DNA from 3 places in the Vibrio sp. KMM 9700 genome. Region 1 is predicted to be linked to each of the others. Evidence: predicted binding sites of a transcription regulator. Region 1 holds the regulator's gene; each other region holds the start of a gene.

Region 1 (10,844 bases):
AAAAAGAACAACACAACAATTACCTTAAGGAGTTCACAATGAAAAAATGGATTTTAGCTGCAGCCGTAGCATCAACGCTGGTTTCGGGCATGAGCATGGCAAAAGAGTGGAAAACGATTCGCTTTGGTGTGGAAGGCGCTTACCCTCCGTTTAGCAAAACAGAAACTGATGGCAGTGTAACAGGCTTTGATGTGGATATTGCAAACGCGCTGTGTAAGCAAATGGAAGCAGAATGTAAGATTGTTCCACAAGATTGGGATGGCATGATCCCATCACTGCTTGCGCGTAAATTTGACGGTATCATCGCTGCGATGTCGATTACCGAAGAGCGTAAAACTAAAGTTGATTTCACAAACAAATATGCTTTGGTACCAAACAAGTATATCGCGAAAAAAGATGCCAATCTTGACTTCACAGAAGAAGGTATGAAAGGCATGAAAATCGGTGTGCAACGTGCAACTACGCATGATAAATACCTAACAGACACTTATGGCGACAATGTTGAAGTAGTACGTTACGGCACATTCGATGAAGCATATCTTGATCTTGCAAACGGTCGTATCCAAGCTGTCCTTGGTGATGCATCAGCACTACAAAGTGGTGTATTAGATAAAGAAGGCGGCGAAGGTTACGAGTTTGTTGGTCCATCACTGACAGATCCTAAATGGTTTGGTGAAGGTTTCGGTATTGCAACGCGTAAGCAAGATAAAGACTTAACAGAGCAGTTAAATAAAGCAATCGAAGCGATCCGTGCTGACGGTACTTATGATGAGATTGCGAAAAAATACTTTAGCTATGATGTTTATGGTGACTAAACCTTGCTGACCATCAAGTTTTAATATTTGGTGAGCAAAGCAAACTGCCGCAGTGTTTTTTACTTCTGTGGCAGGATAAAGGATCTAGATCTTAGGATTTAGATCCTTACATACTCATGTAATATAATAAAAATTATTTTAAATATGTTAGATTTTCTACAAGGCTATGAAGCCTCGATTTTAAAAGGCGCTTGGGTCACAGTTGAAGTGGCGTTAGTTTCGCTTGTGCTTGCCGTTTTGTTTGGCCTATTGGGCGCGGTGGCAAAAATGTCTTCCAATCGCTGTTTGCGAATGGTTGCCACAACCTATACGACAATTATTCGTGGTATCCCCGATCTTGTGCTGATGATGCTGATCTTCTTTGGCGGTCAAGTCATGCTCAACAATAGCTTATACAGTTTAAATGAAACCTTTAATGCTTGGTTTTCTACCCCAGATAATTATGTTCAATACCTTCCAGATTATATAGACGTTAGCCCTTATGCGGCTGGTGTGTTAACCCTTGGCTTTATTTTCGGTGCTTATATGGCCGAAACCTTTCGTGGTGCGATGCTTGCGGTTGATCGCGGCGAACTTGAAGCGGCTACTGCTTATGGCATGTCCCCTTGGCAACGCTTTCACCGTGTGATGTTTCCACAAATGGTACGTCACGCACTGCCTGGCTTTGGTAATAACTGGCTGGTGCTACTTAAAACCACAGCTTTAGTTTCAATTATTGGCCTTGAAGACATGGTTCGAACTGGCGCACTCGCAGCAGGTTCTACCAAGATGCCGTTTACTTTTTATATGACGGTGGCGGTGATTTTCTTATTTTTCACCAGTATATCAACTGCGCTTTTGAAAGTCCTTGAGCGTAAATATGCGATCGCAGGAAGGTAGGTGATGGATTTTTCAGTAATTATTGATAGCTTACCGCTTTATGTGAGTGGCATGTGGACCACGCTTTGGCTGGTGGCCGTTTCCCTCGTGATTGGTTTAGTCCTTGCGGTTCCGACGGCGCTGGCGCGTGACAGTCGCTTTATGCCGGTTCGTTTGGTCAGTTGGAGTTATAGTTATTTCTTTCGTGGCACGCCACTTTTGATTCAGCTTTACCTTATTTATTATGGGATGGATCAGTTTGTTGCGGTGAAGGGCACTTTATGGGAAAACGCTTGGTTCTGCGCTATTGTTGCATTCTCGCTTAATACAGGGGCTTATACCTCAGAAATTATTCGCGGCGCGATTGCTGGCCTGCCAAGTGGTGAAGTGGAAGCTGCAAAAGCTTATGGGATGACGCCATTTAAGACGTATACGCGTATTATTTTGCCAAGTGCATTGCGTCGCGCACTGCCTGCATACAGTAATGAAGTTATATTTATGCTGCACGGCTCAGCGATTGCAGGGATTGTCACCATTTTAGACTTAACCGGTGTGGCACGTTTGGTTAACTCGCGTTATTACGCACCGTTTGAGGCTTACTTAACGGCTGGCTTATTCTATATGATCTTAAGTATGAGCTTGATTTGGCTATTTAAGCGCGCTGAAACGAAACTGCTCGCACATATGCGTCCCGTGGCTTAAGTTTAACTCAATACTATATATTTAGAAGGCGTCCTTGAGGCGTCTTTTTTGTTTATATGTTCCAATAAAAAAAGGTACAGCGAATCACTGTACCTTCTTCTTTATCAAGTAAACTTGTTTTTACTTAGCGTTTAAATCTTTCACCGATGCACGCTCAACCAACTCAGGTTGCATTTCAAACGTGCGTGGCTCGTGATCTTTATCTTTAATACGCGCCAGCAAAATCTCAAGCGCAGTTTTACCCGCGCGACGTTTTGGTTGGTGAATCGTTGTCAGCGGTGGCGAGAAATAAGGCGTTAAATCGATATTGTCATAGCCAATCACAGAAATATCTTCTGGTATGCGGATGCCGGCTTGCTGTAAACGACTCATCAGGCCCATTGCCATAATGTCGTTAAAACAGAAAATCGCAGTAGGTCGCTCCTTCATTGCAATGATTTTTTCAGCAGCAATCACAGCCGTATCACATTCAAAGTTACCTTCTAAAATCCAATCTTGGTTAAATTCTAGATTTGCTTCTTCATGCGCACGCTTAAAGCCACGAATACGCTCAATACATGCCACTTTATCAAAGTGACCACTCAGGCATGCAATCTTAGTATGACCCTTTTCAATCAGATACTTAGTTGCTAGATAGCCGCCTTCTTCTGAATTATCAATGATCTTATCCGCTTTTGAGTTCTCAGGGCCCCAGTCCATAATTACTTTTGGAATATCTGGGTGGGCATCAAGCATCTTGCAAAGATCTTCTGTTAAATCTGAGCACATCACAAGCAAACCATCGACACGTTTGCCTGCAAGCATACGGATATAGTCACGTTGCTTTTCAAAAATGCCGCCAGTATTACACAAAATCAAAGTGTAACCTTGACGATAGCAATAGCTCTCAACGCCATCGATCACTTCCGCAAAAAAAGGGTTATTGGATTGGGTCACTAACATGCCAATCGTGCTTGTCGTATTACATTTTAAGCTACGCGCCACAGCGCTCGGTGCATAATTTAATTCTTCAACAGCATCCATCACTTTTTTCTGTGTGGTTTCTGCGACGAAACGAGTTTTGTTAATCACGTGAGAAACGGTTGTGGTGGACACACCAGCAATGCGCGCGACATCTTTAATTGTTGCCATAAATAATCCTCATACCAATACATCTAGGCTAGATGTGGGATCAGTATGTTTAAAGTATAAGAAATTATGAAAGCACAGCCGCACTTGTTTAAGACAATGAGTAGTAAAAGTTACTTATCAGAAAAGAAAATACCGCCCAAGATTAGAGCGGTATGGCTAGCTTTCAATTAAGAAGCGTATATTAATGGGAAAAAGTCGATAAAACAATTATTTTCTGTGACTTTTATCACAATGCAAACGATTTCGTGGTGATTTATTGTGCCACTTCCTCTGAAGTGTTTGAATCAGGAGCGATTTGTTCTGTCACCTGATTTTGCTCGGTTGGCGTATCCATGACTGCCTCTTGTGATTCATCCGCCATCGGAGTTGCTTGCATGCTTTCTGTGTTATCGAGCGAGACATCACCACGAATATTTGACCACCAACGGCCGAGCTGCTCATACCAAAAACGTTCACTTTGTTCTAAATATTTAGCTTTCAGGGAATATTTCTCCCAAGGCTGCTGGATATTGGTATGTGCAAGGTAGTTGGTTGGCGCTGGAATAGGATCAAGCCCTGCGTCTTTAAACTCCATCATCGCGCGCGGCATGTGACTGGCCGAGGTCACTAAAACAAGACTTTTATCTTTGACATATAGCGCTGCTTGTCGGGCTTCTTCGTAGGTATCTTTTGGCGTTTCCAACAAGACAATTGAAGACTTTGAGACCCCAAGAGAGAGCGCAATATTAGCCATCACGCGGGCATTACTCAGCTCACTACCATTGGCATAGCCAGATAAAATCAGCTTGGAATTTGGATACATACGTAAGATACGTATCCCTTCAACGAGTCGCATTAAGCCTGAACGTGAGATTTCTGAAGTGATAGGCAATTCATCATCCAGCACGTGTCCACTGCCCATTACCATAATAAAATCAACTGGTTTTTCAACAGGTAAAAAACCGCGATATTCACGTTCAGTCGGCATTAAAAGGTTAGATGAAACAGGTTGAAATGAGAGCAGAAAAAATCCGAGTAAACAGCTAAAAGTAAGGCTGACACCTATGCGACGAAAGCGACTAAAAGTGATCAGCCAAAGTCCGATAAAGCCTATGATAAGTAACAAGGGTATAGGCATGATCAAAGAGGCAAAAACTTTTTTAAGTTCAAACATGGATGAGTATTCCTAAAGGGAGTAATGAAAGGTTTTTGAGCGCAATAAAGTCGCTAATATAGCATGAAAAATAATGTTTTTGTGACACTGATTGTATAGAATAATGCGTTTTGAGACGCGATCTAGCAATAAAAGCTCCTTTTATAACAAAAATGCGCGTCGCTTTGTTCAAATTGCCGAGGATAAAATGACCCAAGCTCCCCAAGATAGAAACTTTGACGGCATTGCTCAAAAGTTTGCCCAAAATATCTATGGATCCGATAAAGGTGACATCAGACAAAGTATCCTCTGGCAAGATTTAACCCCAGTATTAGAATCCCTAAGCCAAGCAAAAGGGCAGCAGGCCTTGCATGTGCTCGATGCGGGAGGCGGCTTAGCCCAAATGTCACAGTTAATTGCAAAACTTGGGCATCAAGTGCATTTGTGCGATTTATCGAGTGAGATGCTTGCGTTGGCATCACAAGAAATTGAGCGTCAAGGCTTAACTTCCCAATACAGTATCACGAATTGCGCGATTCAAGACTTGCCGGCTCAGGCGATCAATAAAGCAGATTTGATTTTATTTCATGCTGTCATGGAGTGGCTTGCCGATCCGCGCGCTGTGCTTGAGCATTTGATTAAGCATATGCAACCTCACGCAATTATCTCAGTGCTTTTTTATAATCAACATGGCTTAGTGATGAAAAATATTCGCTGTGGCAATTTGCCGCATATTTTAGCCGGAATGCCGCATAAAAAACGTTTTAAGCTTCAACCGACGCAAGGTTTATATCCAGAAGATGTATTGTCTTGGCTTGATGCCAATGAATTAACTTTACTCGGTAAATCAGGGGTGCGCTGCGTCAGTGATTATATTGGCGATCAAAAATATATGGGCGATTACACCGAGCAAGATGTGTTGGCGCTTGAGCAGCAACTTTGTCGACAAGAACCTTATGCTTCCCTTGGACGTTACATGCATTTATGGGCGCAAAAGGCGTAAAAAATGACCACTTAAACTGATTTTTTACCCAAGTTTTACATTCATACGAATTTGCAGTAAAAAAGAAACTCGACTCGTGCTAGAGTGACAGGGTTTAATGAATTTATCCCTTAGTTGAGCGGGCAAGTAAGCGCCTCACCTAAGTAGACTGCAACCAAAGCAGAATCAAGAAAGACAGGAAAAACAATGCATGAAATAACACCCACTTTATCTGAGCAACCTATAGATGAGTTGGTCACTTGGGTGAAGCAAAATGATTTCTCATTGAACCTCTCCCCTGAGCGTTTGGCATTTTTGATTGCCATTGCGGTGCTCAGTGCGGAAAGCTTTGATGAAGAATTAGGCGAAGGAGAGCTACATGATGCATTTGCAATTGTGAGCAAGCTTTTTCCCGACACGGCAGGGCCATCCGCCTTTCGCGCTAATAATGCAATCAATGACTTAGTGAGCTCACGTTTGATGAGCCGTTTTGTCAGTGAAGTCACGGAAGGGGCGAGTATTTATCGTTTATCCCCACTTGGGATGGCGATCAGTGATTATTATGTGCGCCACCGTGAATTTTCTAAACTCAAACTCTCGATCCAACTTTCCATGCTTGCCGATGAAATGAGCAAAGCGGTGAATGCTGCGCAAGTGGCGAACACGGTAGAAGATTGGCGTAAGAATGTTTATGGCGTGCTGAAATACTCAGTTGGCGAGATTTTTGATCGCATCGATTTAAACCAACGCGTGATGGATGAGCAGCAGCAAGAGGTGAAAACCCAAATTGCTGAGCTGTTAAATCAAGGTTGGCGTGAAGCGATTTCAAACTGTGAGCAGCTCTTAAGTGAAACCTCAGACACCTTGCGCGAGTTGCACGACACACTGCAAGCGGCAGGCGATGACTTACAGACGCAAATTATTGATATTCAGCAGATCATTTATCATCAAAGTGAGCTCGAGTTTATTGATAGTTTGCTGTTTTCACTGCAAATGAAGCTAGATCGGATCACAAGTTGGGGCCAGCAAACGATAGATTTATGGATTGGCTATGATCGCCACGTGCATAAGTTTATTCGTACCGCTATCGATATGGATCAAAACCGAGCCTTTAGTCAGCGTCTGCGTCAATCGGTGAAAGATTATTTCGATATGCCTTGGTATCTCACTTACGCCAGCGCAGACAGACTGCTGGATATGCGTGATGAAGCCATGGTGCTGCGCAATGATGAAGTCACAGGTCAGCTTCCAAGCGCCCTTGAGTTTGAATCCATTGACAGGGTGCATGATGAGCTCAATGAGCGCATTGCTGCCATGCTCACGGTGCACAAAGAAACCGGTGAGCCAATTGATTTAGCCTGCCTCTTACGTGATTATCTTGCGCAACACGAACAAGCACAACATTTTGATCTCACTAGAATATTAATTGATAACGCGGTCAAACTGGGTTATAGCGAAGCGGATTACCGCGCAATTCAGCCAAACTGGCAAGCAATTAATGATTTTGGTGCAAAGGTACAAGCAAATGTCATCGACAAATACTGATTTTGAATTTTCTAAACGTCTAGCCAAAGCGATTGCAAACCCGCTATTTCCGGCGCTAGATAGCCAATTACGCGCAGGTCGCCATATTTCTATCGATGATATGGATAATCATGCACTGTTAAGTGATTTTGAGAACGAGCTGTCAAATTTTTATCAAAGATATAACGTGGAGTTGGTGCGTGCGCCAGAAGGTTTCTTCTATTTACGTCCACGTTCGACCTCGCACATTCGCCGCAGCGTTTTATCTGAAATGGATATGCTAGTCGGCAAGGTATTGTGTTATTTATACCTTAGCCCTGAGCGTTTAGCTCACGAAGGTATTTTTACCAATCAAGAGCTATATGAAGAGCTGCTGACTCTGTGTGATGAACCTAAGCTGATGAAACTTGTGACCAATCGCGCCACAGGTTCGGACTTAGATAAAGAAAAGCTATTTGAGAAAGTGCGCGCTGCATTGCGCCGTTTACGCTCGATTGGGATGATTTTACCGGTCGGTGAAGATGGCAAGTTTCGCATCAGTGAAGCGGTTTTTCGTTTCGGCGCCGATGTGCGTGTGGGCGATGATGCGAAAGCTGCGCAATTACGCCTTATTCGTGATGGTGAAGCCGTGGTGCATACCGAAGCGCCAACCCAAAATAGCTTGGACTTAGCAGATCAAGCAAGCGATGCTGAAGATGAAGATCTTGAGCAAGATGAGACAAATCAAGAGACAAACGCAAATCAAGCAGGTGAGTTATGATCGCGCGCGGTAAATATCAATCTTTAACTATGGTCAATTGGAATGGCTTTTTTGCGCGAACCTTTGACATTGATAACTTAGTCACAACCTTATCTGGCGGTAACGGCGCAGGTAAATCCACCACCATGGCGGCATTTATCACCGCGCTTATTCCCGATCAAAGCTTGCTTCATTTCCGTAATACTACCGAAGCGGGCAGCTCAAGCGCATCGCGCGATAAGGGCCTGTTTGGTAAGCTTCAGCCAGGCACTTGTTATGCTAGTTTAGATATCGTCAACTCACGCAATCAGCGTTTAATTTTTGCGGTGAAACTACAACAAGTGGCAGGGCGTGATAAGAAAGTCGACATCAAACCTTTCTTAATCCAAGGTCTGCCAAGTGAGGTCAAACCGACGCAAGTGTTTGTCGAAACTTTATCTGATACGGCGGCGCGCGTGCGTCCACTCGATGAGCTCAAGCAATCCCTTGAAAGCTACCCAGAAGTTCAATTTAAGACATTTAACTCGGTCACTGATTATCACAGCCTGATGTTTGATATGGGCGTGTTGCCGAAGAAATTGCGTAACACCAGTGACAGATCAAAATTCTATCGCTTGATTGAAGCCTCGCTATACGGCGGGATCTCAAGTGCGATCACCCGTTCATTACGTGATTACTTATTGCCGCAAAATGGCGGGGTAAAAAAAGCTTTCCAAGATATGGAATCTGCGCTGCGTGAAAACCGCATGACACTTGAAGCGATTAAAACCACCCAAGCTGATCGTGATCTTTTCAAACATTTGATTTTAGAATCAACCAACTATGTGGCGGCGGATTATATGCGCCACGCCAATGAACGACGCATCAAGCTTGAGCAAACCTTGGCACTGCGCAGTGAGTTAATGCAGTCACGCAGCCAATTGATCAGTCAAAATAATCTGATTAATGAGCTGACCCAAGCCTTGTCTGAGCTGACAGAACAAGAGTCGAGTCTTGAGCAAGATCACCAAGGCGCAGCGGATCACTTCCAATTGGTGCAAAATGCCTTGCGCCAGCAAGAAAAAATCACTCGTTATCAAGATGATCTCGATGAGCTTTCTGAGCGTTTAGAAGAGCAAATCATGGTGGTCGAAGAGGCAAGTGAGCAGGTGGAAGAAGCCAGCGAACAAGCCATGCTGTTTGAAGATGAAGTGGATAGTTTAAAATCGCAATTAGCCGACTATCAGCAAGCATTGGATGTGCAGCAAACTCGCGCTTTGCAATATAACCAAGCGATCAGCGCTTTGGAAAAAGCGAAAACCTTAATTGCGGATGATACGCTAAGTGTTGACAATGTTAGCGCGAAAATGAGCGAGCTTGAAGCTTCGCAAAACGCGGCGACAGAGCAAGTATTAAGCCTTAAACATAAGCTTGATATGGTGTCAAAAGTTAGCCAGCAGTTTGAAACCGCGTTTGAGTTGGTGAAACAAATTGCGCCGACAGCAAGTCGTGACAATGCCGCGGCAGAGGCCAAAGCACTACTTGAAAAATTCCAAGTGGCGAAACAGTGGCAGCAAAATGAAAGCCAATGGCGCGCCCAGCATAAAGACTTGAGCCGTCAACTGGCAGAGCAAGACAAAGCCCAAGCATTACTTCGCACTTACGCTCAAGATCATCAGCAAATTATTGATAGCCAAGACACGCTTGAACTTGAACAAGAACGTTTACAAGAAGTGAGCGAAACCTTAGCCCAGTCGCTTGAGCAAGCCCGTGACAAGCAGGGCGATCTAAAGCGCGCGCAAGCGGATTTAAATCAGCAAATTAATGAGCTATCAAAAATTGCCCCAAGTTGGATCCAAGCTAGCGAAGCATTAGAGCAATTGCGTGAGCAAAGTGGCGCTGAGCTTTTAGATAGCCAAAGCGTGATGAGCCAAATGCAGCTGATCCTTGAAGAGGAAAAACAGCTCACCGCTGCGCAAGCGACTTTAGGTCAAAAACGCACGGAATTAGATCAAGAAATTGATCGCCTTGCATCGCCATCTGGCGTCTCGGATCCGCGTTTAAAATCTCTAGCCGATACTCTTGGCGGCGTGCTGTTATCTGAAATTTATGATGACATTACAATTGATGATGCGCCATATTTTAGCGCCATGTATGGCCCTGCGCGTCACGGTATTGTGGTGTCTGATCTTGACGGCATTGAAGAGAAACTTTCAAGCCTTGATGATTGCCCAGATGATGTGTATATCATTGAAGGGGATGTGGATGCATTTGATGACAGCAGCTTTAATGCGAGTGAAATCGAAGGCGCCGTGTGTGTACGTTTAAATGAGCGTCAAATTCGTTATTCACGTCTGCCACAAATTCCTTTGTTTGGCCGCGCGGCGCGTGAAGATCGCTTAGCCTTATTGCGTGATGAGCGTGAGCAAGTCCAAGAGTCGTATGCCAAAGCTTCCTTTGACGCGCAAAAGCAGCAGCGTTTATATCAAAGCTTTAATCAGTTTGTTTCCAAGCATATTCAAATTGCCTTTATTGCCGATCCTGAAGCGCAAATTAAAACCGCGCGTGATGCATTGAGCCAAAACCAAGCGCAAGTGAGTAAGGTCAGCGAGAAAATTGAGCAAATCCGTAGCCAAATTAGCAGCACGCAACAAGGTCTAAATCAGCTTGGTCAATTGGCAAGTCTTATCCACTTGGTGGAAGATGATACCATTGGCGCGCGTTTGGATGAGCTAAATGAGAAATTAGCTGAGTATGAAACCTATCAAGTGTATCTGCAAAATCATCAGCGTCAGCTTGAAAAACTCGCGCCGATTGTGCAAGCACTGGATGCGGATCCGCAAGCATTTAGCAGCATTGAAGCAGCATATAAAGAAGCGGATCAGTCGCTGCAACAAATCAAAACTAGCTTGTTTGCTTTGTCTGATGTGTATGAGCGTCGTCATCACTTTACTTACCTTGACTCGATTGACTTGGTCAATA
Region 2 (10,844 bases), on a different replicon from region 1:
ATCTGTGCAAGAAATCATGACATGGCCATTTGAACGTATTTTATCAACCAATGGTTTGATGATAGAAAAAGATGCGAAGAAAGCATTTTTTCAGGCGTTTTGGTGGGTGTTTTAAAAAGAATTTCAGTTAATCACTTGATTTACCAGAATAAAAATCAAAAAAAAGCCCCAAAAACTTGGGGCTAAAATAAAAGGAAGCTATTTTCGGTGAAACTTATGGCTTAGTTCAGCGCTGGGTCTTCATAACCTGCTTCTTTTGGTAAGCTGCAACTTAAGAAGAAATAACCTAAGACAGCTGCCGATGTTGAACCAATCAAGATACCTAGTTTCGAGTAAGTTTCAAAGTCTGCGCTCACACCTGTAAAAGCAAGTGATGAGATGAAGATAGACATGGTAAAACCAATCCCGCAAAGCACTGATACCGCCATAATTTGGGTAAAAGTAACGCCTTTTGGCAACTTAGCAACTTTTAGTTTAATTGCCGCGTAGCTAAATAAGCTGATGCCTAATGGCTTACCAATGAGAAGGCCTAATGCAATGCCCATTGGTAGGTTTGAGAATAAACCTGATAGCGACACACCTGCAAGTGAGATACCAGAGTTTACGAAAGCAAACAGTGGCAAGATACCAAATGCAACATATGGATGTAGCGCATGCTCTAGTGTTTTTAGTGGTGATTTTTCTTTCACGCCATCTTTCACATTACCGTGTAGCGGAATAGAGAAACCAATTAACACACCAGCCAATGTTGCGTGAACGCCAGATTTAAGTACCGCTACCCACAAGATCAAACCAACAATCATATAAGCAGGAATGCTTGTGACCTTCTTCGAGTTCATCATAAAGAGTGCAACCGTTGCTGCAAGGCCGACAGCCAATGCAAGGTGAGACAACTCTGAAGTATAGAAAAGTGCGATAATCACGATAACGCCTAAGTCATCAATAATAGCCAATGCTAATAAGAAAACTTTTAAGCTAAGCGGAACGCGTTTGCCTAATAAAGACATGATACCTAAAGCAAAAGCAATGTCCGTTGCAGCTGGGATCGCCCAACCAGAAATGGCTTCGGGATCGGCGTAATTAAGGCCTGCATAGATAAGCGCAGGGAATAACATACCGCCGACCGCTGCAATCGCAGGGAAAATTGCGGTTTCTTTTGATTTCAGTGCCCCTTCCATGAGCTCACGCTTCACTTCAAGACCAATCAAGAGGAAGAAAATTGCCATTAGGCCATCATTGACCCAGTGCGCAATCGACAAACCGCCGATGTAAGTGTGTAACACATGGTTGTAAGTTTCGCCTAAAGGTGAATTGGCGACCATCATAGCGACTGCAGCAGCGATGACGAGAATAATGCCGCCTGCAGATTCTAATTTAAAAAACGATTTAATTGTATTACTCATAAGTCCTTCCAAATAATTCCATTACCTGACTCGATTAACTTCATCTTACTCCTAACGAGTAGGAATAAAAAATCGTTTGTTTAGTTGTTTATATTCGGTTTTTCCGATGATATCAAAACCTATGCTCGGTATAGGTGAGCAAAATATCAACTAACTAGTATTCCATATCTTTTTAGGCATGAAATAATTCATTTTGATGTAGCTCAGATTCCTGATAAAGTGCTTATAAATAGATAATTTACAGGTAGGTATTGAATGCAAAACTCAGACAATTATTTTTATCCAATTGGCAGCCAAGGCGAAGCTTGGGGAACGGAAGAAAAGCAAGCATGGCTTGAAAATCAGCAACAAAAACGTAGTTATCATACAGAAGTTGTTGAAAAAATAAACACTTTAAGTAGCCAATTTGATTGTCTTGAATATGGTGAGTTAAGCTACCCAGACACTCCTACTCAAACCCAAAATTATCCATTATTTGCTTTAAAAACAAAGAACTGGAAAGATGACAAACCAAATATCTTAATCACAGGCGGCGTCCATGGCTATGAGACCTCTGGTGTGCAAGGGGCATTGCTCTTTGCTCAAAGTCATGCCAGTGACTATGAAGATGATTTTAACTTTGTCATTGTGCCTTGTGTCAGCCCTTGGGGGTATGAAGTCATTAACCGCTGGAACCCTGAAACGCTCGATCCAAACCGCTCTTTCTTTGCAGATAGCCCAGCGCAAGAGTCACGCGCATTAATGGCATTTGTGGCAAGCTTTGGGGAAGATTTCTTTGCCCATTTTGACCTTCATGAAACGACTGACAGTGATGAAAATGAGTTTCGCCCTGCCCTTGCCGCGCGCGATGGCTTAAGTTTTGAGCCTGGGCATATCCCAGATGGTTTTTATACCGTTGGCGATACGCAAAACCCACAACCTGAGTTTCAAAAGGCAATTATTGAGTCGGTTGCAAAGGTGACGCACATCGCCCCTGCCGATGAAAAAAATCAAATTATTGGCTCAGATGTAGTGCAATTTGGCGTGATTAACTACCCTTTAAATGCGCTAAGTTTATGTGCGGGGGTAACCGGCGCGCCATATACCACCACCACAGAAGTTTACCCAGACAGTCCGAAAGCCAGCCTTGAGATTTGCAATCAAGCGCAAGTGGCAGCGCTTGTCGGTGGATTGGATTACTTGCTAAGCTTATAGTAGAGGCTTGATGATACCCGCATTAGCAAGCAGCGTGAGTTCAGTCGCTTTATATAAGCAAAATACATAGAAAATCAGGACCCCATGGCAGACATCCACATACACGAAAAGCTAGATAAAATAGATTACATCAGCGTCTTTTTATATCGCATCAGCTTTATTAGCTATGCACTCATGCTGTTGATGCTTGGTTTTAGCCATTGGCTGCCTTTCTCTGCCGATATTTTAATTCCGCTTCTGTGCTTTAACAGCCTACTCAGCGCCTGCTGCATGCATATCTATGATAAAAATATTCGCTGGATGCTGCTTGGCGCGAGTTTATTTGCAATGCTTTGTGCAACCTTAGGTGCTTGGCCTTGGTTATCTTTGGGCGCAAGCCTTGTCACCCTTTGCGGCTTATCGATTAAAGAATATTATTGCTTTCGCTTGCCTGTGATACGCATCACGCCTTTGGTCTTGATTTTGTTTTGGTTTGTGGTCAGCTTTTTTCCCAATACCCTTATCACTCAAGGGGTGAGCTTACTCTCAAGTATGCTTTTACTGACTATCGGGATAGCTAAATTTAGACAACCTTTTGATTTTGATATCGGGGATAAGTCCAAATTCCAAATTTAACCTACAACAGCCTCCATTATTGGGGGCTTTTTTGATCTTGATTATCATCTCCAACCGATCTTCCCCATACAATAGCGCGTTTTCATGCTCTCCATATCCGACAAAGGTTTCCCATGCGTCTTGATGATTACGTGACCACTTTTGGCAGTTATTGCCAGCAAAAATTCGGCCAACGCCTACAAAAATTAACCTTAGATGCCAAGTTTACCTGCCCAAATCGTGATGGCACCTTAGGTCGTGGTGGCTGCACTTTTTGTAATGTGGAATCCTTTAGCTATGAAAATGCCCAAGCAGCGCCCGCCTCAATTATTGATCAGCTCAGCCAAGGCAAGGCTCGGATGCAGCGTGAAGCAAAACGCTATTTGGCATATTTTCAAGCCTACACCAGCACGTATCAAGAATATGAGTATTTAAAGAAGAATTATGATGAAGCGCTGCAAGTAGCAGATATGGCAGGGATTTGTGTGGGCACACGTCCCGATTGCGTGCCCAATGAAGTACTTGATTTACTCGCCAGTTATCAAGACAAAGGCCATGAAGTTTGGCTGGAGCTTGGCCTGCAAACCGCCCATGACAGCAGTTTAAAAGCCATTAACCGTGGGCATGATTTCGCCTGTTATCAAGATACGATGCAGCGTGCAAAGGCGCGAAACTTAAAAGTCTGCACCCACTTGATTTTAGGCTTGCCCAAAGAAACCCCAGCCATGCATCTTGACTCATTAAATGCCGTGTTAGAAACGGGCTCAGAGGGCTTAAAACTACACCCTTTGCATATTGTGGAAGGTAGCACTATGGCAAAAGCGTGGCGCGCTGAGCGTTTAAGCCCGCCCACGTTAGAAGCATACACCCAAAGCGCTGCGAACTTGATTGCGCATACGCCAAAAGAGATTATTTATCACCGCGTCACCGCCTATGCTAAACGCCCGATGCTGCTTGCGCCAGATTGGTGTAGTTACCGTTGGGAGGGCTTGACCACCTTGATTCATTTATTAGATAAACAAGGTGGGCAAGGGAGCAAGCTTTAAGCCAATGAAAACTTAATCTAAGCCTGTGATCTCGCCTGCTTCATTAATATCAATATTGAGATAGCTAGGTTTGGCAGATAAACCCGGCATGGTCATCACATTGCCAAGCAGCGCGGTGACAAAGCCTGCGCCAGCATGTAAACGCAACGACTGAATAGGCAACACAAAACCAGATGGCGCGCCTTTTAGGCTTGGATCATGGCTCACAGACATTGGCGTTTTTGCCATGCACACAGGTAAATGTGCAAATCCAAGGCGCTCGATGTTCGCGAGATCGGCTTTTGCTTTTTCTGATAATTCAACACCTGATGCGCCATAGCCAATTTCCGCTAAGGTTGAGATGCTGGCAGCAAGGCCATTTTTTGCCTCATATAAAGGCGTGAAATTGGCTTTATCTTCTGCAAGCACGCTTAACACTTGCTCCGCTAAATCCTGCGCGCCTTGTGCGCCTTTGGCAAAAGCTTCACTCACAGAGCAGCCGCTTGCGCCATGCGCCATCGCAAAGTCACGCACCCAGTTAAGTTCATCGACTGTATCAGTTGGGAAGCGGTTGATCGCCACCACAACAGGCAGCTTATATTTTTGCACATTTTCAAGGTGCCATTTAAGGTTTGACGCCCCTTCTTCAAGCGCGGCTTGATTTGGTTTATCAATCTCACTTGCACTGATGTTGGCATTAGATTTAAGTGCGCGCAGCGTCACCACAAGCACAGCGCAATCTGGTTTATTGCCTGACACTGGGGTTTTGATATGGCTGAATTTCTCAAAGCCCATATCTGAGCCAAAACCACCTTCGGTGACAACAAAATCTGCCGCGCGCAGCGCAATTTCATCAGCAATAATAGATGAGTTGCCGTGCGCAATATTGGCAAATGGCCCTGCATGGATTAAACATGGCGCACCATTTAAAGTTTGCATCAAGGTTGGCTCAATCGCATCTTTCATAATTGCGCACATCGCCCCTGCCACGCCAAGATCTTCTGCGCTAATCGCTTCACCTTGGGTATTGGTAGCTAAAATCACCTTGCCTAGACGTTTACGTAAATCTTGCAGGTCGGTTGCAAGCGCTAAAATCGCCATAATTTCTGATGCTGCGGTAATATCAAAGCCAGAATCAAGGGTTTCACCATTCACATGCGAGCCTAAGCCGACTTGGATTTGACGCAAAGCGCGATCATTGTGATCCATCACGCGGCGCCATAAAATGGTTTCTATATTTAAGCGAGCTAAGCCAGTTTTAGCTTCAAAGTCATCGCCAAGTTTATTTTCATGGAACAAACGCGCTTCAATCGCTGCTGCCGCTAAGTTGTGCGCACTGGTAATGGCATGAATGTCACCGGTGAGGTGCATGTTTAAGGTTTCCATCGGCACGATTTGCGCATAACCGCCACCCGCAGCGCCGCCTTTGGTGCCAAACACAGGCCCCATGCTAGGTTGGCGCAAACAAGCTGCCACTTTATGTCCTAAATGATGCAAGGCTTGGGTTAAGCCAATGCTGGTTACCGTTTTGCCTTCACCATAAGGCGTTGGCGTGACTGCCGTTACCGTAATAAATTTGCCTTTTTTTTCGCCTAAGCGCTTGAGCACATTTAAGCTAACTTTTGCTTTATCCTTTCCAAAGCAAGTATATTCATCTGCGATGAGTCCAAACTCTTGTGCAACCTTATCAATAGGTTGGCGTGGAGATTGGTTTGAAATTTGCGCATCAGTTAACATGACGGTCTCTCTATTTATTGCATATTAATATTTTAGGCGAAAATAAAAGCAAACGTTTGCCTTGCTTTAATGGCGGGGATTTTAAAGCATTATCACAAAAAAACAAGGGGGATTATTGTCGCTTAAACTTCATACTATTGTCATCTTGAGGCTATAAACTATGAAAGTATTATTTTTGTATATTTTATAGCCGAAAATAAATCCAAAAATTGAGGTTTCAGATGAAGCATTTAAATATGCATAAAAAGCACACGGCTTTACTTAGTAAATAAGGTGTCATAAAGACCTTAAAAAGTATGATGACTCACAGTTTTTTATAAATATTTTGACAAGATGCCGACACTAATGCTGTTTTATTAAGCAAACAGACTTTTTTTATGATTTAAGTGTCACAAACCAAAATAACCCTTAACATACTGATATACAAAGATATTCCATTCTAAAATCACCCGCATTCAGCCCTTTTCTCTACAACTGTCATCTAGCCTTCAATAAACTGAAACATAACTGTCACATTTCCCGCTTAAAGTTGCACTCGTCACTTCAACAAACCTAAGTGATTTCCAAAGTCTTGCGAATGGATCGCTGACTTATTTTAGACAAAACAACTTATATCTTTTGCCAAAAAAGGAAAATGTGATGAAAAAAACAGTCGTTGGCGCCTTAGCTCTGCTTGGTGCACTAAGTGTAACCCCTGTATCAGCTAAAGAAACAATCTCTGCGGTTGGTTCTAGTAGTGTCACGCCGCTTATGGAAGTGTTTGCAGAAACTTATACCAAAGCAAACCCTGACGTATTCATCGAAGTTCAAGGTCCTGGCTCTTCTGCTGGTATCAAAGCTGCAAAAACTAACTCTGCGGATTTAGGTATGTCTTCTCGCGCACTTAAAGCGGAAGAAAAAGAAGATACATTAGTTGAAGAAGTGATTGCACGTGATGGTATCGCGGTTGTTGTAAACCCAAAAAATACTATCAAAGCACTAACTTCTGAAGAAGTGACTAAAATCTACAAAGGCGAAATCACAAACTGGAAAGATGTTGGTGGTGAAGACAAGCCAATCGTTGCGATTACACGTGACACAGCATCAGGTACACGTGGCGCATTTGAAGACATCATGGATCTGAAAATGAAAGTCAACGATATCGAAGTGTCTGCGATTTCACAAAGCGCGCAAGTTGCAAACGGTAACGGCGGCCTAAAAACTATGGTTGCAAGCAACCCATATGCAATCGGCTATATCTCTTTAGGTACAGTTGACGAAACGGTTCACGCACTTTCAGTTGATGGTGTTGAGCCAAGCGTTGAAAACGTGAAAAACGACACCTACAAAGTTGCACGTCCTTTCCTAGTGCTTTATCACGAAGGCAAGCCAAACGAAGCAACACAAAAATTCCTTGATTGGATGCTAACTAAAGATGCACAAAAACTTGTGACTGAAAAAGGTTATATCGACATCCACTAAGCAACACTGTAAGACCAATTTATTTTATTGCCCAGCTCGAAAGGGTTGGGCTTTTTATTGCCAATAATTTTATTTTTTTATTTATTTTTTAAACATTAACCATCGCACCATAGTTTTAGAATTCAAAGTTTTAGGGACAATTTATTCGCAAAATTGGCTCAGCAATTCTTTAGTATAGGCGCACAATTAAAAGTACCCACTATGTCAAATAGTATCTTAAACACGACAAATAGTACGACTAGCGTGTCAACCACTAATAGTGATAATACTATGAATAAAGTTGCTACCCAGACGCAAACCACCTTACGCCAGAAAAATGGTGTGGACTGGAAAGAACGTATCTTCCATGCCCTTTTCCTTGGCAGCGCAATTATCGGGATTGTCTCCCTTGCCTTAATTGCTTATTACATTTTTGCTGAAAGCTTACCTGCCTTTAGAGAAGTTGGCGTCAGCGCAATTGTATTTGGCGATCAATGGCTACCACCGGCACTCTTTGGTGTTTTAACCATGATTGTTGCCTCGATTGTGTCCACCCTTGGCGCAGTTGTCATCGGTGTACCAATCGGCATTTTAACCGCTATTTTTATCGCTGAAATCGCCCCAAAACGTGTGGCTGATATCATTCGCCCAGCAGTTGAACTGCTAGCTGGTATCCCATCTGTGGTCTATGGCTTCTTTGGCTTGGTGATTATTGTTCCACTTATCCAAGACATTTTCCAAGTTCCGGCTGGTAACACCATTTTGGCGGGTATGATTGTTCTTGGCGTGATGATTCTGCCAACAGTAATCACGGTTTCAGAAACCTCGATTCGCGCGGTGCCACATGCTTATAAAGAAGGCTCTCTTGCACTTGGCGCATCAAAAACTTATACAATTTTCAAAATCTTAGTGCCAGCTGCACGCTCAGGCATTATGACTGCCGTTATCCTTGGGATTGCCCGCGCACTGGGTGAAACCATGGCGATTATTATGGTCATGGGGAACGCCCCAGCCATGCCAAGTGGGATCTTAGATTCTGCGCGTACCTTAACCGCAAACATTGCGATTGAAATGTCTTATGCAAGTGGCCTTCACGCCAATGCGCTTTATGCAACAGGCATTGTATTGCTCGCATTTATCATGGTGTTAAATGCTGGTCTTCTATTTCTTAATCGTCAAAAAGCAAGGTAACTCGGCATGAATTACGCAAAACTAAAACAGCAACGTCAATTCAAAGACAAAATGCTTAACTGCTTTATTTGGATCTCTGCGGCATTGACGGTTGGCTTCTTATTCTGGATTTTATGGTACATCCTTTCAAACGGCTTGCAGTATGTCGATTGGAACTTTATTACCGACAACTACAGCACAACAGGCGAAGAACACGGCATCTTCCCTATGATCATGGCAACCATTTATATGGTTATCGCCTCGATTGCAGTGGCCGCGCCACTTGGGATCATGACAGCGATTTACTTAACTGAATATGCCAAAGTCGGCAGTAAGTTCGTCAAAGTCATTCGTTTTTGTACTGAGTCACTGGCAGGTATTCCATCGATTATCTTTGGTCTATTCGGGATGACATTCTTTGTCACCGTGATGGGCTTTGGCTTCTCGATTCTATCGGGTGCATTGACCCTAAGTATCTTGATTTTACCGGTGATTATTCGCACCACCGAAGAGTCATTAATGTCTGTACCGGCGACCTATCGTGAAGGTTCATACGGACTTGGCGCTTCAAAAATCTATACCATTTGGCGCTTAATTTTGCCAAGTGCAATGCCAGGTATCATCACGTCTGTGATTTTAAGTATTGGCCGCGTGATTGGTGAATCAGCGCCTGTATTCTTAACCGCTGGTATGGTGGCACGTATCCCTGAGTCAGTCTTTGATTCTGGTCGAACCCTCACCGTGCACCTATACAAACTCACGACTGAGCTCTTTAGCCAAGATGAGTGGAACCAAGCTTACGGCACAGCAACCGTACTGATTGTTTTAGTCCTAGTGATTAACATGCTCACAAAATTGATTGCAAATAAATTCAACAAAGCCAATCACTAAGCTGTTAACCCATAAACGATTAACTGACTAATACCTATATATACGACGTGGCAAAACAAGATGCGGCGTCGGCATCAAGAGAATTTAAAGATGAACAAATTTAATATTGAAAACCTAGACCTTTTTTACGGCAGCAACCAAGCACTAAAAAGCATTAACTTGCCGATCCCACACAAAAAAGTAACCGCGCTTATCGGCCCATCTGGTTGTGGTAAATCAACCCTTTTGCGCTGCTTAAACCGCATGAATGACTTGATTGAAGGCGTGCGCATCACTGGTAAAGTTGAAATGGATGCCAATGATATCTATGGCAATATTGATGTGGCGGATCTGCGCATTAAAGTTGGCATGGTTTTCCAAAAGCCAAACCCATTCCCAATGAGCATTTATGAAAATGTTGCGTATGGCCTGCGCGCGCAAGGGATCAAGGATAAAAAGCATATTGATCAAGTGGTTGAAGAGTCACTACGTGGCGCAGCATTGTGGGATGAAGTAAAAGATCGCTTAAAATCTCACGCATTTGGTCTTTCTGGTGGTCAGCAGCAGCGTCTCTGTATTGCGCGCACCATTGCGATGCAGCCCGATGTGATTTTGATGGATGAACCAACCTCAGCGCTTGACCCAATTGCGACGCACAAAATCGAAGAGTTAATGGAAACGCTGAAAAAAGATTATACGATCGTGATTGTGACCCACTCCATGCAACAAGCACGCCGCATCTCAGATCGCACCGCTTTCTTCCTAATGGGTGAATTGGTTGAGCACGACGAAACACAAAATATCTTTAGTAACCCGCAAGATGATCGCACTAAGGGTTATGTCAACGGTGACTTTGGTTAATATAACCTCTCACTTTACTATCGAATAATAACTATAAAAGCGATGGAGTTTGCCCCTACTTGTTGTGAGTTGGGGCTTTTTTACACCTTAAATAAACCAAGCGTTTTAGATAAGCCGCGTTTTAAGTTATAATCTGTCTTCAAATCAGCATATAAAAGATAATCACCATGTCTCAAGATCCAATCCTACTGCAACACCCTGAGCTTGTGGGCTCAATTTCTGTGACCGCAAAAATCCTTGGCTCACTGTTTTACTTTCCGATTTCACATGAAAATAATATGGATGCGTTAAGCCAAATCCGTCAAGATGTAACCCAAACGGACACAGGTTTTGGAATGTTAGCAGCGCAAGCTCACCAAGAAGATAAAGAAGCCCTAGCGCTTGATTTTCAACAACTCTTTGAAGGTGGAGATGTGATGCCTGCGCCGCCTTGGGGCTCTGTGTATCTTGATCGTGAGCAAGTTATCTTTGGGGATTCAACCTTAAAGTTTCGTGAGTTTTTAAAACGCTTTGGGATTGATTTACAAACTGGCATGCGTGAGCCTGAAGA
Region 3 (10,844 bases), 1.1 Mb from region 1:
GCCAGGATATTGAATCAAACGCTCAATATAACTTGTGACTAGCTCTTCAGGGGCAATTAAGTGATCAACAGGTACAGCGCCAGATTGAAATAAGCTTTCTTTCTCAGCTAAGTACTCAGGTGAGCGAATACGCGCGACACGGTTTGGAGTGTTAAACAAGGTGAAAGCCACTTGGCAGGCTGCCATATTGGTTTCATCTGAGTTGGTGACCGCAACGAGCATGTCTGCATCTTGTGCACCTGCTTCACGCAAGGTATCTGGGTGACTTGCATAACCATGAACAACTCGTAAGTCATACTTGTCTTGCATGTCTCTTAGACGCTCAGTGTTATTATCCACGACGGTAATATCATTGTTTTCGCCTACTAGGTTTTCAGCAAGCGTCCCACCAACTTGGCCGGCTCCGAGAATGATAATCTTCATAACAAACTGCTATACCTTTGTTGTATTGATCCACACAAGTTGTCTCTTAACTTAGATTATTAGGCTAAGAGACAAGTATGAAATTGATTTTTAGTTATGCTTTGTGTAGCACGGCATAATAGAAGCCATCCATTTCTTGCTCATTTGGCAAAATTTGGCGACCGATTTGAGCAAGATGCTCAGGCGCTAGGCTCGCATCAGGGGTGCGTTTTAAAAATGCCTCCACTTGAGCTTTGTTTTCTTGTGGGGTGATCGAGCAAGTAGCATAAACCATTGTTCCACCAGATTTTAGTTGTGTCCACATTGCATCAAATATTTCTGCTTGAAGCTCAACTAAGGCTTCGATATCTGTTGCGCGGCGCAGCCACTTAATATCTGGGTGACGACGAATTACGCCGGTAGCAGAGCAAGGTGCATCCAAAAGGATTCGATCAAACTGAGCGCCTTGCCACCAATCTTGCGGGTAACGTGCATCACCACAAATGACTTCAGCATCTAAGTTTAGGCGCGCTAGGTTATCGTCCACTCTTAATAGGCGTTTGGCATCGCTATCAATGGCAACGACATGAGTGTTTTTGGTGCGCTCAAGAATGTGCGCGGTTTTGCCGCCAGGGGCTGCGCAGCAATCTAAGATCAGCTCACCATCTTGCGGTTGTAAGTACTCTACTGCAAGTTGCGCAGCAGCGTCTTGAACTGAAACCCAACCTTCTTCAAAGCCAGGTAGCTTCTTCACATCACAAGGCGCGATTAATTTCAGCGCGTCGCTTGCATCTGGGTGGGTGATGGTTTCAATCTCTTGCTCATCGAGTAGGGCTTTGTATTCATCACGGGTGTGATGCTGAGTATTGACTCTTAACCACATTGGCGCTTTTTGATTATTCGCCTCAACCACTTGCTCCCAGTTTTCTGGGTAAGCTTCTTGCAACAGCTTTAACAACCAGCTTGGGTGTAAATATTTACCCGCATTATTTAATAATGATTCTTGGTTCAAGCTCTCTTGGTTGCGTTGGTAATTTCTTAGAACGCCATTAATCAGGCCGCTTAATTTATAACCACCTAATGCTTTAGCACCTTCAACTGTCTCACCAACGGCGGCATGAGATGGGATACGCATAAAGTTGATTTGATAAATGCCGACTAGAATGAGGTGATGAAAAACGCGCTTTTTACCTTTTAATGGCTTATCCATCAATTGATTAGCAATAAACTCAAGGCGTGGCAGGTTACGCAGAGCGCCATAGCAAATCTCTTGCAATAGGGCGTGATCTCGCGGTTTTAACTCCTGCATTGCTGCTGGGAGTATGTTTGAAAGTGACTGACCTTGGTCAACGACTTCGTATAAAACTTCGGCAGCAAGGGCGCGAACATTCATAATAATTATTCTCTATTTAATTTATCTATTAAGCGATTTAAAGCTAAGTAATTTAAAGCACAGAGCCGGGCGTGAACCAATCCCCTTTGGAATTGAGTACATCTGCCACAGGCATAGCTTTTTTACCTGGGATCTGAATCATCTCAAGCACTAATACATCTTGCTTGGTTTGGATGTAGATCCCGCTTTTATCTGCTTTTAAAATTTCACCCGGCTTGGCTTTCGCCTCTGCTTGCGCTTCCACGCGAGATTGCCAAACCTTGATTGTATTCTCATTGAGCGTAAAGTGACTCACAGGCCATGGGTTAAATGCACGTACGCAACGCTCGATATGCGCGGCGTCATCTTGCCAATTAATTTGCGCTTCCTCTTTAGAAAGTTTCTTCGCGTAATTTGCCAGTTCATCATCTTGCTTAATTGGTTGTGCTTGACCGCTTGCGATCGTTTGCAAGCAATCGACTAATGCGCTTGGTCCAAGCTCGGCAAGTTTGGCATACATAGAAGCGCTGGTATCTGTACTTTCAATTGGCAGTTTTGCAATTGAGAGCATATCACCTGTATCTAGGCCAATATCCATTTGCATAATCGTCACGCCGGTTTCGCTATCTCCCGCCCAGATTGAGCGTTGAATCGGCGCTGCGCCACGCCAGCGAGGTAAAATTGAACCATGCACATTAATGCAGCCCAAGCGCGGCGTATCTAAAACAGCTTGTGGCAGGAGCAGGCCATAAGCAACCACCACCATAATATCTGCATTTAGGTCTTTAAGAGTTTGTTTTGCATCATCAGATTTGAAGTTTTCAGGCTGATAAACAGGAATGTCATGTTCAACTGCGAGGCTTTTAACTGGGCTTGGCATGAGTTTTTTACCACGCCCTGCTGGTCGGTCTGGTTGGGTGTAAGTTGCGATAACTTGATGCTCTGAGTCAATCAGTGCTTGAAGGTGTTTGGCTGCAAAATCTGGTGTACCGGCAAAGACAATTTTAAGTGACTGGCTCAAGGTTAACCTCTTTATATATGCTGGATAATGACATGTTATATGGCGCATCTAAAAACAAGCATACCCATAATCTCAAAGTACAAATACTTGATTTCATGGGTATAGAATATGTTTTATGTGTTCTGCTAAGCGAGCAGAATTGTTAGTTCTTTTCGTTAAAACGCTTAATTTTCTCAAGCTTTTGCTTGATACGTTGACGTTTTAGTGGCGAAAGATAATCAACAAATAGTTTGCCTTCAAGGTGATCAAGCTCATGTTGAATACAAATCGCTAACAGATCTTCAGCATCAAAAGTAAATTCTTTGCCATGACGATCAAGCGCTTTGACTGTAACTTCGTGTGCGCGAGGCACTAAAGCGCGGGCGCCCGGTACAGAAAGGCAGCCTTCTTCGATACCGTCTTCACCACGTTTGTCTAAAATTTCAGGGTTAATCAGGACCATAGGTTGGTCGCGAGTATCTGAAACATCGATCACAACAAGACGTTTATGAAAATCGACTTGGGTCGCTGCTAGGCCAATCCCTTCTTCGTCGTACATCGTCTCGATCATGTCATCGATCATAGTTTGTAGTTCAGGGGTAAATTCCTCGATTGGTGTTGCGACAGTGCGCAGGCGATCATCGGGAAAAGTTAAAACATTTAATACAGACATATTTCGTTAAGTTTCTCTATTTCATTTTGTTGAGCTAATTTTAGTCATTTTACCAGTGAAATAACAGCTTTGAATCACTTTTGTACTGGCTTAAAAATAAGACAACAGTATTTAAGCATCTATCCTATTCTTTTTAGGTTAAAAAACAAACACTTTATTTTTTATTAAGAGTATGAAATATAAAGTTTATATTTCTTAAAGGGGGATATTTTGGATAAATATCAGGATATAAAACCAACCCAAAGCTTAAACTTATGCCAAACGCGAATTCAAGAATTAAGTCTAGCGCAGCAAGCTTGGTTGCGTCTGGCGTTAATTCCAAGGTTAAGGCGCAAGGCGCTGATGCAGATATTAACCAAGGCGGGGCCGATACATTTGTGTCAGCAATCTTCATCGCCGCAATTAGCTAGTTTAGGTTTAACTCAAACCCAGATTCAGTTTTTAAAAAATACTAGCTTATCTCAAGTTGCACAAATCCAAGAATGGTTAGCCCAATCCCCTTCGCGTTCACTGCTTTTATATGGTGATGTAGAATATCCTTTTTTATTACGCCAAATTTCCTCTGCGCCACTTTTCTTATTTATCGAAGGGAATAAAGATATTTTAACTATGCCGCAGGTAGCGATTGTTGGGAGTCGCCATGCCAGTTATCAATCCTTAAATGCAGCGAGTCAGTTTGCGCAGTATTTTGTTGAGCAAGGAGTGAGTGTTACCAGTGGCTTAGCGCTTGGGGTTGATGGTCACGCACATCAAGGAGCGTTAGATGCTCAACAGGCAAAACCCGAAACCTTAGCCAAAACCATCGCAGTACTCGGAACAGGGCTTGATAATATTTACCCGAAAAAACATACCCAATTAGCCCGAGATATTATCGAGCACGGTGGCGCGGTCATTTCTGAGTTTCTGCCTCATACCCCGCCAAAGCCGCAAAATTTTCCTCGGCGCAACCGCATCATTAGCGGTTTATCTTTAGCTGTGCTCGTGGTGGAAGCGGCGCAAAGAAGTGGCTCTTTAATTACTGCGCGTTATGCGCTGGAGCAAAATCGTGATGTTTTTAGCTTGCCAAGCTCAATTGCCTATAATGGTGGCAATGGAAGCAATAAATTACTGCAAGATGGTGCTATAATGGCATTAAGCCCACAAGATGTGCTTGAACATCTACAGCAAGATTTATCTAACTTCTATCAGCTTTTTTCTGAACATCAAACTGAGCTCGATTTCTCACAAGAAGCACTGCAAGATAACAAATCAAGCGACACATCATTGCCAATTAAACCAAAGATAAGTGAATTATCACTTGCGAGTCAAAAGATACTTGATACCCTAACCACAGAGCCGATAGCTATTGATATTATCGCCACTCGTACCCATATTCCTGTACATGAGATCATGAGTGAAATTCTCGATCTTGAATTAACCGGACTTGTGAGCGCTGTGGCTGGCGGTTATATTCGTATTTAATCGAGATAAATAATTTTAAACCTAAGGAGCAAATTATGATGGATATATTGATGTACCTATTTGAAACTTATATCCATAGTGATAATGAGCTTCAATTAGACCAAGACGAGCTTGAAACAGAGCTTGTGCGTGCTGGTTTTAAAACTCCAGATATATATAAAGCGTTAAATTGGCTTGAAGAGTTAGCCGCATTACATGATCAAGATGGTGAGCATGCACTGCGCATGTCAGCGCCAACCTCAATGCGTATTTATACCTATGAAGAAAGCATCAAGATTAATCTAAAGTGCCGCGGTTTCTTACTTTTCCTTGAACAAATTGAGGTGCTCACGCCTGAAATCCGTGAAATGGTGATTGATCGCGTGATGAGCTTAGACTCTGCCGAGATTGAAATCGAAGATTTGAAATGGGTTATTTTAATGGTGCTGTTTAATGTACCGGGAAATGAGAGTGCTTATACTCAAATGGAAGAGCTTTTGTTTGCAGCCCAGCAAGGACAACTGCATTAATGAATAAGATTAACCATGATCTCTTTGAAGCCAAAGCCCATGCGTTAGAGCACAGACCTTGTCCTGAATGTGCAGCAAATGGGCGCGAGGGTGTGCTTGAAGTGCGTCATGGTAAACGTGGCCCATTTCTTGGCTGCAAGCTATATCCTGAATGTGAATATATTGAAGCCCTGCATAATAATGATGGACATATTATCAAGTCATTAGAAGTACCTTGCCCTGAGTGCCAAAGCCAAGCCCGCAACGGTGAATTGGTTTTACGCCAAGGGCGTTATGGGATGTTTATTGGTTGCAGTTTGTACCCTGAGTGTACCCATATTGAATCAAAAGATGAGCCAAAGCAGGTTGAAGAATCTGAGCAATTAGCTTGCCCTGAGTGTCAAAAAGGTGAGTTAGTGGCGCGGAATTCTCGTTTTGGGAAGCGCTTTTATGCTTGTAATGCTTACCCTAAGTGTAAGTTTTCACTTAATTTAGAGCCACAAGTAGGCGTATGCCAAAGTTGCGGCTTTAAATTATTAGCACTCAAGAAAACAGCCAAGGGTGAGTCTTTAGTCTGCGCTGATCGCAAGTGTCAGGCACTGCAAAACGAATCCCTTCAAAACTAAAACTGCAGCTGGGCTATTTCGCTTATTGCCCTGCTGCAATTTTAACTGGTTTGCATATTTAGGCTTGGATCATTTCTTGAAGTTTCGGAAAGTCTTTCTCATTCAAGTGCTTGGCTACTTCCACTAAACGCGCGCGTAGGATCTCTGGCGTGCGTCCAACCACATTAATATGTCCCATCTTACGTCCCGCACGTTTTTCCTTCCCATACCAATGAATATGGCAATAAGGGATCGCCAGTAATTCTTGTGGCAGCTCATCTATCCCAAGAAGATTAATCATCGCCGATGGTTTCGCATTCGGGTGACCAAGAGGTAGGCCGGCAACTGCGCGCAAGTGGTTTTCAAACTGACAAACATCACTGCCTTGCTGCGTCCAGTGCCCTGAGTTATGCACACGTGGCGCAATCTCATTCACTAGTAATTTACCGTCTAAGTCGAAAAACTCAACCGCTAATACGCCAACATAATCCAAGGTTTGAGTGATCGCTTGGAACATTTCAGTCGCTTGTGCTTGAAGATCTGCATCCTCAATGGTTAGCGAAAAACGCAGCACACCATCTAAATGCGTATTTTGTGCAAGCTGATAGGTGATAACTTCACCTTGCGGATTGCGCGCGCCAATAATTGAAACTTCACGTTGAAAAGGAATGAATTTCTCTGCGACTATGCCTTGAGCAGGGTTGCCCTGAGTAGGCTCAACTGCGAGCGCTGCAGCCATTTCTGTCCAAGTATCATCAAACTGTGACATCTCTTTGATACGCCACTGGCCTTTGCCATCATAGCCACCAAGCGCAGTTTTCAAAACGAGAGGCAAACCTAAGCTTTCAATCGCTTGTTCAAAATCTTGCTTGGTATTAATCAAAGCGTAAGGCGCATTGCTAACCTTGGCATCATCTAAGAGCTTTTTCTCTACACGGCGATCGCCACCGGTTAAGATGGCTTGAGCGCTTGGTTTTAATTTACCGCTTTGTTCACAAACATCGAGAATATCCAATGGAATATGCTCAAATTCTGCGGTGATCACATCGCATTGAGCAATGGCAGCCTTGAGCGCAGAAAGTGAGTCGGCTGCGCTATCTGCTGAATTAAACTCTTGGAAAACTTGGTTTGATACTGGGTGAACCACCTGATTGGTGTTGACATCAAATGCCATCACTTGAAGATTCAAAGGAGCGCCTGAAAGTGCCATCATACGTGCAAGTTGGCCTGCACCTAAAACGAGGATCTGCATTCTTGTATTCCTGTAAGCGATAAAATTATTCAAAGGTAAAGCGAGTCATCATGAAAATTAAGCTTGCGACGGATCTGGATTATCTAACACAGCTTGGGTTTGCGCTTGGCGGAAAGCTTTAATTGCATCCATTACTTTAGGATCGCTAGTGCCGACGATTTGCGCAGCAAGTAAGCCAGCATTAGCAGCGCCAGCATCACCAATAGCAAGAGTGCCCACGGCAATTCCTTTTGGCATTTGAACAATTGAGTGCAATGAGTCAACACCTGATAAAGCGCGCGATTGAACCGGCACACCTAAAACAGGTAAAGGAGTGAAAGCTGCCGTCATACCAGGAAGATGCGCTGCGCCACCTGCGCCAGCAATAATCACACTAAGGCCACGTTCTTGAGCGGTTTCGGCATACTCAGCAAGAAGGTGAGGTGTACGGTGGGCTGAAACAACTTTGGTTTCATAGCTCACACCTAATTGCTCTAACATTTGCGCTGCGTGTTGCATGGTTGGCCAATCAGATTTAGACCCCATAATAATGCCGACTTTCATTTCAAGCTCCTGTTGCTTCTTTATATAAAGATTTAGGTTTGTATAAATTGCCAGAAAAATTGTTAAAAAATTGATCAAGACAGAAAAAATAATTTTCAGTATTATACGGTGTAACTTACCTAAGGAAAACGTTTGCGTAAGTTTAATTTGTTTATTTTTGCCTTATAAGTAAAGAGGTTTTTTGTGAGTTCGATTACGCAAGCAACAAAAGCACTGCAAGCTGGCAAGGTGATTGCCTACCCAACCGAAGCTGTATTTGGTGTCGGTTGTGATCCGGATAACCAAGCGGCAATTGAAGCTTTGTTGGAACTAAAACAGCGTCCAGTTGAAAAGGGACTGATTTTAATCGCAGCGACTTATGAGCAGCTTTTAGATTATATCGATGAATCTCAGCTAAGCGCCGAGCAAATCGCGCAAGTTAAAGCAACTTGGCCTGGTCCTGTCACTTGGGTGATGCCGGTTAAATCGTCAGTTTTAAAGGCTGTCACAGGTCAGTTTGATTCTGTTGCGGTGCGCGTGAGTGATCATCCGATTGTGCAAGAATTATGTTTAGCCTTCGGTAAGCCAATCACCTCAACGAGCGCAAACCTAACCACCTTGCCACCTTGTCGCACTCAAGAAGAAGTGATTGAGCAGTTAGGACTAGATAAAGTAACCTTGGTCGAAGGGAAAGTTGGCGGACTTGATAAACCAACTCAAATCCGTGATGCGCGTAGCGAAAAAGTCTTAAGACAAGGGTAAGCCATGAATCACTCAGATGTAACACCAACTCAAAACAGCTTAGATCAAATTGATAAGTCCGCTGTGAAAGCATTTTTGCTTCGCTTGCAAGATTCAATTTGCCAACAAGTCGAGTCAATCGAGAGTAAGAGTTTTGAGCTTGATGCGTGGCAGCGAGATAAAAATGATCCTAAGAAACCTCTTGGTGGTGGCGGTGAAAGCCGCGTCTTAAAAGAGGGCAGTGTTTTTGAGCAAGCTGGGGTGAATTTCTCACATGTGTTTGGCGACAAGATGCCTGCATCGGCAACGGCGCATCGTCCTGAACTCGCAGGTCGACGTTTTGAGGCAATGGGGGTATCGATTGTGATCCACCCACATAATCCTTATGTGCCGACCACGCATGCCAATGTTCGCTTCTTTATTGCTGAAAAAGAAGGCCATGCGCCGATCTGGTGGTTTGGTGGTGGCTTTGATCTCACGCCTTTCTATCCGTTTGAAGAAGATTGTCGTTTCTGGCATCAATCCGCTAAAGATATTTGTGGTAAGTTCGGCGACAATTTATATGCCGAACATAAAGCATGGTGTGATAAATATTTCTTCCTACCACATCGTGATGAAACCCGTGGTATCGGAGGATTATTCTTTGACGACTTTAACCAACTTGGCTTTGAGAAAAGTTTTGCTTATACCAAAGCCGTTGGCGAAGGCTTTATGCAAGCGTATCTACCAATCGTTAAAAAACGTTATCAAACCGAGTTCACACAAAAGCAGCGTGATTTCCAATTATATCGTCGTGGTCGTTATGTTGAGTTTAATTTAGTTTATGACCGTGGTACTTTATTTGGACTACAAAGTGGTGGCCGCACTGAGTCAATCTTAATGTCGATGCCACCTTTGGTGCGTTGGGAATATCAATATCAAGTTGAACCTAATAGCGCCGAGGCAGATTTATATCAAAATTATTTAAAGCCAAGGGATTGGGTATAACAAGGCGATGCGATATAAATAGTAAACAGTTTTTAGCTATCCACTATATACCAGCTATGTTTTCTATATAAAGAGGCAGTATGATTTCATTTCCAGACAATTTATCCGCGGCGCTTGGCTCGACTCAAGATGTTTATATTGTGGTAGGGAATCCTATTGCTCAAAGTAAATCACCTTTGATTCATACACTATTTGCTCGCCAAACGATGCAGCCTATTCATTATCAAAGCTTGCTTATCCCTGAAGGAGCGTTCGATGCTTATATCGATCACTTCTTTAGCCAAGGTGGGCGCGGTTGTAATGTGACGGCGCCGTTCAAACAAGATGCTTTTAATTATGCAGATAGACTGACTCAAAGAGCTGAGCTTTCTGGCGCAGTGAATACCTTAAAGCGCTTGGATGATGGCGAGATCATCGGTGATAACACAGATGGCGCAGGTTTAGTCCAAGATTTGCTGAATTATCAAATTGAGCTTGAGGGCGCTAATATTTTGATTATTGGAGCAGGCGGCGCAACTCGTGGTGTATTAAAGCCATTGTTGGAGCAAAATCCACAAAAAGTAACCTTAACCAATCGTACTTTTGAAAAGGCGCAGCAATTAGCTGACTTATTTGCACCTTTTGGTTCGATAGAAGCGCAAGCGATAGATGAGGTTCATTCAAGCTTTGATATAGTGATCAATGCGACCTCAGCTGGCTTAAGCTCGCAATTACCACAAATCAGTGAAGCTATTTTTAGCCCACAGACTGTCACTTATGACATGATATATGGCGCAGGTGATACTAAGTTTAACCAATGGGCAAAATCTAATGGCGTTATCCAAGCTTTTGATGGCTTAGGCATGTTGGTTGGACAGGCTGCGGAGAGCTTTATGTTATGGCGTGGTCTTCGCCCTGGTGCGAAACAAGTGCTGCGTGAATTAAGAAAAAATATTCAGGCTTAAATTTCTTGGGTATATAAAGAGGAAGAATGAATGAATCAAGGCATTATCTTTTCAGATGATATTACTTGGAATGAAAAAGATCAGCTGCTTATTTTTGTTGCCCAAGTACAAGGTCAAAGAGTTGAGTGTGTTGTGAGTAAGAAAAAACTTCAACAATCGGCGCAAATGGTTGTTGATGATATTGGCAAAGCATTCGAAGCGTATGAAGTTTGCCACTTTGAGTTAGAAGAAGAAGCCCAAAGTCTAATCGAAGCTGAAAGCTATGATGAATTTGGGCAAGTGATTTTAAGTGATGAAATCTAAGCTTATTCTTGGATGCTAGGTTTAACCTCAATCACACTATGAAGAAAGTCTTCTTTATTCTGCACATAATTATTGGCAGATGTTAATAAGAAGG

What was found. The regulator PurR, encoded in region 1, represses purine synthesis genes. The targets are predictions, from matches to a motif close to TNANGNAAACGTTTNCNTNA.
Region 2: a site for PurR is predicted at 5,998-6,017, ahead of AC2VOY_RS13990 (formate--tetrahydrofolate ligase). Genes of this name have one in related genera too.
Region 3: a site for PurR is predicted at 7,917-7,936, ahead of purE (5-(carboxyamino)imidazole ribonucleotide mutase). Genes of this name have one in related genera too.

What each region holds. Positions count from the first base shown of each region.
Region 1 is NZ_CM178589.1:37,736-48,579, forward strand. It holds gene AC2VOY_RS00155 (ABC transporter substrate-binding protein) at 39-815, shown strand; gene AC2VOY_RS00160 (ABC transporter permease) at 960-1,694, shown strand; gene AC2VOY_RS00165 (ABC transporter permease) at 1,698-2,375, shown strand; gene purR (HTH-type transcriptional repressor PurR) at 2,496-3,506, opposite strand; gene elyC (envelope biogenesis factor ElyC) at 3,760-4,659, opposite strand; gene AC2VOY_RS00180 (methyltransferase) at 4,847-5,641, shown strand; gene mukF (chromosome partition protein MukF) at 5,828-7,165, shown strand; gene mukE (chromosome partition protein MukE) at 7,146-7,904, shown strand; gene mukB (chromosome partition protein MukB) at 7,901-10,844, shown strand, end outside.
Region 2 is NZ_CM178590.1:618,413-629,256, reverse strand. It holds gene AC2VOY_RS14015 (hypothetical protein) at 1-115, shown strand, start outside; gene nhaA (Na+/H+ antiporter NhaA) at 222-1,403, opposite strand; gene AC2VOY_RS14005 (M14 family metallopeptidase) at 1,659-2,597, shown strand; gene AC2VOY_RS14000 (DUF2301 domain-containing membrane protein) at 2,682-3,212, shown strand; gene mnmL (tRNA modification radical SAM protein MnmL/YtqA) at 3,326-4,237, shown strand; gene AC2VOY_RS13990 (formate--tetrahydrofolate ligase) at 4,250-5,953, opposite strand; gene AC2VOY_RS13985 (phosphate ABC transporter substrate-binding protein) at 6,593-7,414, shown strand; gene pstC (phosphate ABC transporter permease subunit PstC) at 7,685-8,584, shown strand; gene pstA (phosphate ABC transporter permease PstA) at 8,591-9,454, shown strand; gene pstB (phosphate ABC transporter ATP-binding protein PstB) at 9,491-10,294, shown strand; gene AC2VOY_RS13965 (molecular chaperone TorD family protein) at 10,462-10,844, shown strand, end outside.
Region 3 is NZ_CM178589.1:1,464,615-1,475,458, reverse strand. It holds gene trkA (Trk system potassium transporter TrkA) at 1-423, opposite strand, end outside; gene rsmB (16S rRNA (cytosine(967)-C(5))-methyltransferase RsmB) at 518-1,795, opposite strand; gene fmt (methionyl-tRNA formyltransferase) at 1,848-2,795, opposite strand; gene def (peptide deformylase) at 2,938-3,447, opposite strand; gene dprA (DNA-processing protein DprA) at 3,658-4,908, shown strand; gene AC2VOY_RS06580 (DUF494 family protein) at 4,941-5,417, shown strand; gene AC2VOY_RS06575 (topoisomerase DNA-binding C4 zinc finger domain-containing protein) at 5,417-6,022, shown strand; gene AC2VOY_RS06570 (5-(carboxyamino)imidazole ribonucleotide synthase) at 6,081-7,253, opposite strand; gene purE (5-(carboxyamino)imidazole ribonucleotide mutase) at 7,311-7,796, opposite strand; gene tsaC (L-threonylcarbamoyladenylate synthase type 1 TsaC) at 7,980-8,537, shown strand; gene hemF (oxygen-dependent coproporphyrinogen oxidase) at 8,541-9,503, shown strand; gene aroE (shikimate dehydrogenase) at 9,584-10,447, shown strand; gene AC2VOY_RS06545 (DUF1488 family protein) at 10,478-10,750, shown strand; gene AC2VOY_RS06540 (gamma carbonic anhydrase family protein) at 10,753-10,844, opposite strand, start outside.